DNA from 2 places in the Nocardia sp. CA-119907 genome. Region 2 is predicted to be linked to the other one. Evidence: riboswitches for the same ligand, from Rfam matches in the RefSeq annotation. Region 2 holds a riboswitch; the other holds the start of a gene.
The links. A riboswitch is a leader RNA that binds a small molecule or an ion and turns the genes downstream of it on or off. The one in region 2 is predicted to bind S-adenosylmethionine.
Positions count from the first base shown of each region.

Region 1 (3,412 bases), 1.5 Mb from region 2:
TGTGGTCCCGCTCGCGCCGAGCCCATCGCGCGAACACCCTGACCTGGAAATCCCGCCACCTCGACACCACCCACTGATCAAGATCAGGCCGAATCCATGGCGGTAATGCCCGACAGAGACCCCGCCATCAGTTCCACCGGATCCTGATCAACCCCGGAACCAGGCAGCCGCATGCCCGAAATCAGCTGACGCCACATCCGGGCCAGGGTCCAGCGGCGCGGCCTGGCGACCTCGGATGTTCGCCGGGCTCAGCGCACCGAGGTGATGCCGACGGTCGGCAGGAAGAAGCAGGGCTTGCCGGCGTTGTCGACGGTGCCGAACACCGCGGCCAGGACGGTGCCGGAACCGGTGTCGACGGGGACGGCGCGGATGCCGCCGGTGGGGAATGTGGCGAAGAAGTTCTCGAAGGCGCGTTCGGCGAGTGGTCGTATTTCGGCGGGGATTTCGGCGGGCACCATGGTTCGGACGACGTCGGAGAGCGGGCCCATGGCGGTGACGCCGCTGCGGCCATTGGCCAGATTCAGCCAGGCGACGTTCATGCCGGAGACGTTCGTGCTGTCGGTGGCTACGCCGTAGGGCATGAAGGTGAACAGGGTTTGGCCCGTCTTGACCGCGGAAAGGTCCAGTCCAGGAATGGCCACGGTGGTCTTGGGCCACGGCCCCGGGACAGCACCCGCGACGGCGGGGACCAGGCCGAGGGAGTTGCCGCTGGAGCAGAACGCCGCGGCCGCCGGGTACAGGAACGGGTCGATGCCCACAGCGCGCAGCGCCTCGACAGTGGCTTGGTAAGCACCGAACGCATCTCCGGGTGCGGCTTGGACGGACGGCGGGGTCGCCGCCGGGATTGCGGGTCCGGGTATCGGCGCCGGTACCGCGGCGGCGAGGCCGGGGGCGGCCAGCGTCAGCGCAGCCGCACCGGTCGCGATGGCGGTAAGCGTGGTCAGACGGCGCAGCAGGGTCACGTGAACCTCCTCATCGTCGGGCACGAATGAGGTCAGAGAGTACTCCAGCAAACCAACAGAACCGGGCTGATTTCGACCGGCAACGCCGTCGCGTCGCGCAACCCACCCGACCGTCACGATGGCACGCGGGGTACCCCCTCCAGGCGAAATACGCCGGAGGGACTACACCCGAAGCCTCGCGATCCACCGCACGACCCGGTCGATAATCCCTGTTCACAACCGTTCGGACAAGATCTGCGCTCACGCTGATTCGTACCCTTGTGCCGGACTTCGCCTGCTTCGCATGATATTTCGGCTAGACCGACCGACCCGTGCTCGGCGTCGGACACACCATCCAGAGCGACCGAGAGACCTGGCTCGTCGACGTCGCAGCAACCCCCCGGTCACCGGGTGCGGGTGCTTCCGCCGGGAACGATGGAGGAACCGAAATCATGAGCGCGTCCGTCGCATCCGATGCCCTCTCGGATGTTCCGATACCGGGTGCCCACACACCCGATGCCACGGCATCGGGTGCACCCGGCACTGCCGTAACCACCACCGGCGCACCGCCGATCGCCAGGACCTGGCATCCGTGGCGCTGGGTGATCAGCGCCGTCGCGCTGGTACTGCTCGCGCAGTTCGTCCATGGACTGGTCACCAATCCGGGCTGGGATTGGTCGACCTTCGCCAAGTACTTCACCGCGAAGTCGGTGCTATCGGCGCTGAAGGTCACCCTGGAGCTGACCCTGTGGGGTACGGCACTCGGATTCCTGATCGGCACCGCACTGGCAATCGCCCGGTTGTCGAATAATCCGGTGCTGCGGGTGATCTCGTGGGTCTATATCTGGGCGTTCCGCTCGATTCCGCTGATCGTGCAACTGCTGTTCTGGTTCAACATCGCCTACCTCTACAAAACGCTGTCGCTCGGCATCCCGTTCGGTCCTGGATTTCTCACCTTCGAGGTGAACGGGGTGATCAGCGGGTTCACCGCGGCGGTCATCGGCCTCGCATTGCATCAGGCCGCGTATTCGGCCGAGATCATCCGGGCCGGCTTCATCTCCGTCGATCCCGGACAGCTGGAAGCCGCCGCCGCGCTCGGGATTCCGCGGCTGCGACAGTTCCGCACCGTCATCGTCCCGCAGGCGATGCGCTCGATCCTGCCGAATGCGACCAATGAGGTGATCAGCCTGTTCAAGGGCACCTCGATCGTCTCGGTAATGGCGATCGCGGAACTCTTCTACCAGGTCCAGGTGATCTACGGACGCAATGGCCGGGTGGTGCCGCTGCTCATGGTCGCGACGGTCTGGTACATCGTGCTGACCACGATTCTCTCGGTGGCGCAGTACTACATCGAACGGCACTACGCCAAGGGCGCGCACCGCACACCGCCACCGACTCCGATCCAGCAGGTGTGGCACAAGCTGCGTGAAATCGCCGAAAGCGGTTCCGCCGCACCGCGCGGAGCCACCCGATGAGCGCGCCGGTCACCGAGACGATCGACACCAGCGTCGACCGGGCCGCCGCGGTAGCGGTTCGCGGCGTACGAAAGTCCTACGGCACCACCGAAGTTCTGCGCGGCATCGATCTGACGGTTCGGGCGGGTGAGGTGGTCACCGTGATCGGCCCGTCCGGCTCCGGCAAGTCGACGCTGCTGCGGGTGATCAACCATCTGGAGTCGCTGGACGCGGGCACCGTGCACATCGACGGCGAGCTGATCGGATATCGACTGCGCCGCAATAGGTTGCACGCGCTGTCGGATCGCGAGGTGCGCAAACAGCGTTCGCATATCGGCTTCGTCTTCCAGCAGTTCAACCTGTTCCCGCATCTGACGGTGCTCGACAATGTCACGCTCGCACCGATTTCCGCACAGGGCCGCCCGCGCCGGGAAGTCGAGCGCGAGGCCGAGCAACTGCTGGACCGTGTCGGCATCGGCGAACTGGCCGACGCCTATCCGCGTCGGCTGTCCGGCGGACAGCAGCAGCGGGTGGCCATTGCCCGGGCGTTGGCGCTGCGACCGCCGGTGATCCTGTTCGACGAACCGACCTCGGCACTGGATCCGGAACTCGTCGGCGAAGTCCTCGACGTGATCCGCGATCTCGCCGACGGCGGCACCGCGCTGGTGATCGTCACCCACGAAATCGGTTTCGCCCGTGAGGTGGCCGACACCGTCGTCTTCCTCGACGGCGGCGTGATCGTCGAACAGGGCCCGCCCGCCGCCGTACTCGATAACCCCCAGCACCCGCGCACCCGCGCATTTCTGTCCCGAGTCCGCTGAGCGCGGTGCGCGCTCCCGATGAACAGGTATTCAATGAAGCTCTCCGCCCTGGTCGGCCTGGCCGCCACGGTCGCGTTGCTGGCCACCGGCTGCGGCACCGACCCCGATGCGGAAAACTCCGCGCAGCCCGCCGGTTCGATCACCTTCGACCTGTCCCCCGGCCAGTCCGGCCGGATCCACGCGCCCAAGGTCGATG
Region 1 covers NZ_CP192091.1:7,042,288-7,045,699, forward strand. The annotation lists gene ACQP2D_RS31430 (glycosyltransferase) at 1-77, shown strand, start outside; gene ACQP2D_RS31435 (hypothetical protein) at 249-962, opposite strand; SAM riboswitch class I at 1,290-1,383, shown strand; gene ACQP2D_RS31440 (amino acid ABC transporter permease) at 1,394-2,416, shown strand; gene ACQP2D_RS31445 (amino acid ABC transporter ATP-binding protein) at 2,413-3,216, shown strand; gene ACQP2D_RS31450 (ABC transporter substrate-binding protein) at 3,235-3,412, shown strand, end outside.
Region 1: another riboswitch for S-adenosylmethionine. It lies ahead of ACQP2D_RS31440 (amino acid ABC transporter permease); the one in region 2 lies ahead of ACQP2D_RS38470 (bifunctional o-acetylhomoserine/o-acetylserine sulfhydrylase).

Region 2 (3,412 bases):
GGAACAGGAACATCGCGAACATGGCGATCGGGATCAGCAATGCGGCGAGGAACGCGCCGCCGCGGTTGATCTCACCCGGAATATGCAGCGGCAGCAGCGGATTCGTCGAGCGGCGCTCGATGACGACGAAGGCGATCAGCAATGCGACACCGACGACGAGCAATCCGAGGGTGCTCCCGGCCAGCCAGCCGTCCTCGGCGGCGCGGCTGAATCCGTACACGATGGCGATCAGACCGAGCGTCACGGTGACCGCACCCGGCACGTCATAGCCGCCGGTGCGCGGCGTCGGCACATCCCGCACCACGAACGCCAGCGCGCCGAGCAGCGCGAGCAGTGCGATCGGGGTGTTCACCAGCAGGCACCAGCGCCACGAGGCGTACTCGGTCAGCGCCCCACCCGCGATCAGGCCGAGCGCCGCACCACCCGCGGAGATTCCGGCGAACACGCCGAATGCGGTCGCGCGCTCCTTCGCCTCGGTGAAGGTCACCGAGAGCAATGACAGCGCCGCCGGTGCGAGCAACGCCGCGAACGCGCCCTGCAGCGCACGCCCGGCAAACAGCTCGGCGCCGTTCTGCGCCAGACCGGCCACCGCGGATGCCCCGGCGAAGCCGACGAGACCGACGATGAAGATTCGGCGCCGCCCCATATAGTCGGCCAGCCGTCCGCCGAGCAGCAGCAGACCGCCGAAGATCAGTGTGTAGGCGGTGAGCATCCACTGCCTGTTGCCGTCGCTGATGTCGAGGTCCTGCTGCGCGAAGGGCAGCGAGATGGTCACGATGGTGGCGTCGAGAACCACCATGAGCTGGGCCAATGCAATCACACCCAGCGCCAGCCAGCGCGTCGAGCTGGCCTGTCTTCCTGGAACTTCCACCACTGTCGCGGTCTCGCTCACTGTCTTCTCCTAGCCGTCCGAAGTCGTGCAGTCATCCTGTCATCGACGGACATTTGTCGTCAAGAGAAAAATGTCGCATCACGACATTTGACTGTTAAGGACACGAAATGTCCCGATTGCGATAGCATGGGGCCATGCTCGAGTCATCGACGCCGATCGGCGCGAGCGCCGCAGCCGACAACGCTGTGCGCGCCACAGCAAACCCAGGGCTCGGTTCGTCCGGCGCCGGCGCGAGCGTGGGATTGCGCGAACGCAAGAAGCAGCAGACCCGGCTGCGCATCATCGAGGTCGCGTTGGACCTTTGCGACGCACAGGGATTCGACGCGACGACGGTCGAGCAGATCGCGAACGGCGCGGACGTGTCACCGCGCACCATCAACCGGTACTTCGACAGCAAAGAGGACATCGTCCTCGGGCCGGTCAAGGACTTCGGCCTCGCCATCGCCGAATGCCTGCGCGGACTTCCGGTCACCGGCAATGAACTGCTATCGCTGCGCGAGGCATTCCTGCAAGTCGTCGATCACGCCGCGGAAAGCGTCGATGGCCCCATTTCGTTCCGGCGCTTCCAGCAGATGCAGCGGATCCTGCGCAGCAGTCCGACGGTCAGCGCGCAGAGCATGGAACTCGCCGACGATAAGAACGTCGCGATCGCCGAAGCGATCGCCGACCGACTCGACACCCAGCCCGACGCGCTGCCGGTGCGCCTGGTCGTCGGCGCCTGGCAGCTGATCGGTCATCTCAGCATGGAATGTTCGAACTCGATCTTCGACGAGGCCGACACCTCGGCCGCCGCTGCCGACGCCCGCAACGCGTTCACCACATCATTCGACGAGTTCATGCGGGTGTGCACCGGGCGCACCGACGTCGCCGCGGCGGAAAACCGGTAACGGATTTCAGCCGCCGACCGCACTCCGGTTACCATGTCGGTCAGGTCATGAGTGCCAGCGCGAAGCCCCGGCTTGCTGGACGGCAACCCTCCAGCTGCGGTGGGGTGCTCCGGGTGATGACCGGGCTCTCGAAAGCCGAGAGCAAGCGCGCACTTCAGGAGGTTCCCGCCATGTGTTGTTGTCCGTCACCCGCATTCCGTTGAAACCTGCTGGCGAACAACCCCTTTGGAGCAAGACATGAGTGACCCCAACGCGTCCGCGACCGATATCGATTCCGCCGGAATCGATCCGGCGCAGTGGTCCTTCGAGACCAAGCAGATCCACGCGGGCCAGACGCCCGACGAGATCACCGGCGCACGCGCACTCCCGATCTACCAGACCACCTCGTACGCCTTCCGTGATACCGATCACGCGGCCGCACTGTTCGGGCTGGCCGAGCCGGGCAATATCTACACCCGGATCATGAACCCGACCCAGGATGTGGTCGAGCAGCGCATCGCCGCCCTGGAGGGCGGTGTCGCCGCGCTGTTGCTGGCCTCCGGTCAGGCCGCGGAGACCTACGCGATCCTCAATCTCGCCGCCGCTGGCGATCACATCGTCTCCAGCCCGCACCTCTACGGCGGCACCTACAACCTGTTCCACTACTCGCTGCCCAAGCTCGGCATCGAGGTGTCCTTCGTCGAGGATCCGGACGATCTCGAGCAGTGGCGCGCGGCGATCCGGCCGAATACCAAGGCCTTCTACGGCGAGACCATCGCCAACCCGAGCAGTGCGATCTTCGATATCCGCGGCATTTCCGCGATCGCGCACGCGGCGGGCCTGCCGCTGATCGTCGACAATACGGTCGCGACCCCGTACCTGATCCAGCCGCTGGCCCACGGCGCGGACATCGTCGTGCATTCGGCGACCAAGTACCTGGGCGGGCACGGTTCGGCGGTGGCCGGCGTGATCGTCGACGGCGGCGCCTTCGACTGGACCGTGCGCGACGCGCAGGGCGAATCCCGCTTCCCCGGTTTCACCACCCCGGACCCGAGCTACCACGGCGCGGTCTTCGCCGATCTCGGCGCTCCGGCCTATGCACTCAAGGCGCGGGTGCAGCTGCTGCGCGACCTCGGCGCGGCGATATCGCCGTTCAACGCGTTCCTGATCAGTCAGGGCATCGAAACGCTGAGCCTGCGGCTGGAGCGCCACGTCGCCAACGCACAGGCGGTCGCCGAATTCCTGAGCACGCATCCGGCCGTGGAATCGGTGTTCTACGCGGGCCTGCCGTCCTCGCCGTGGCATCGACGCGCCGCCGAACTGGCACCGAAGGGCGCGGGCGCGATCGTCGCGTTCGAACTGCGCGGCGGCGTCGATGCGGGCAAGAAGTTCGTGGACGCGTTAGCCCTGCACAGCCATGTAGCTAACATCGGGGATGTGCGTTCTCTCGTAATCCACCCGGCGTCCACGACACACTCGCAGTTGACGCCCGCTGAGCAACTGGCCTCCGGCGTCACCCCGGGGCTGGTCCGACTCGCCGTGGGCATCGAGGGGATCGATGACATCCTGGCCGATCTGCGAGCCGGTTTCGCGGCGGCTACGACGTGACTGTGAGTGCCGACCCGAGTACCGTCCGTTCGTCCGCGGTGGCCCT
Region 2 covers NZ_CP192091.1:8,503,447-8,506,858, forward strand. The annotation lists gene ACQP2D_RS38460 (MFS transporter) at 1-892, opposite strand, end outside; gene ACQP2D_RS38465 (TetR family transcriptional regulator) at 1,027-1,779, shown strand; SAM riboswitch class IV at 1,823-1,933, shown strand; gene ACQP2D_RS38470 (bifunctional o-acetylhomoserine/o-acetylserine sulfhydrylase) at 2,017-3,366, shown strand; gene metX (homoserine O-acetyltransferase MetX) at 3,363-3,412, shown strand, end outside.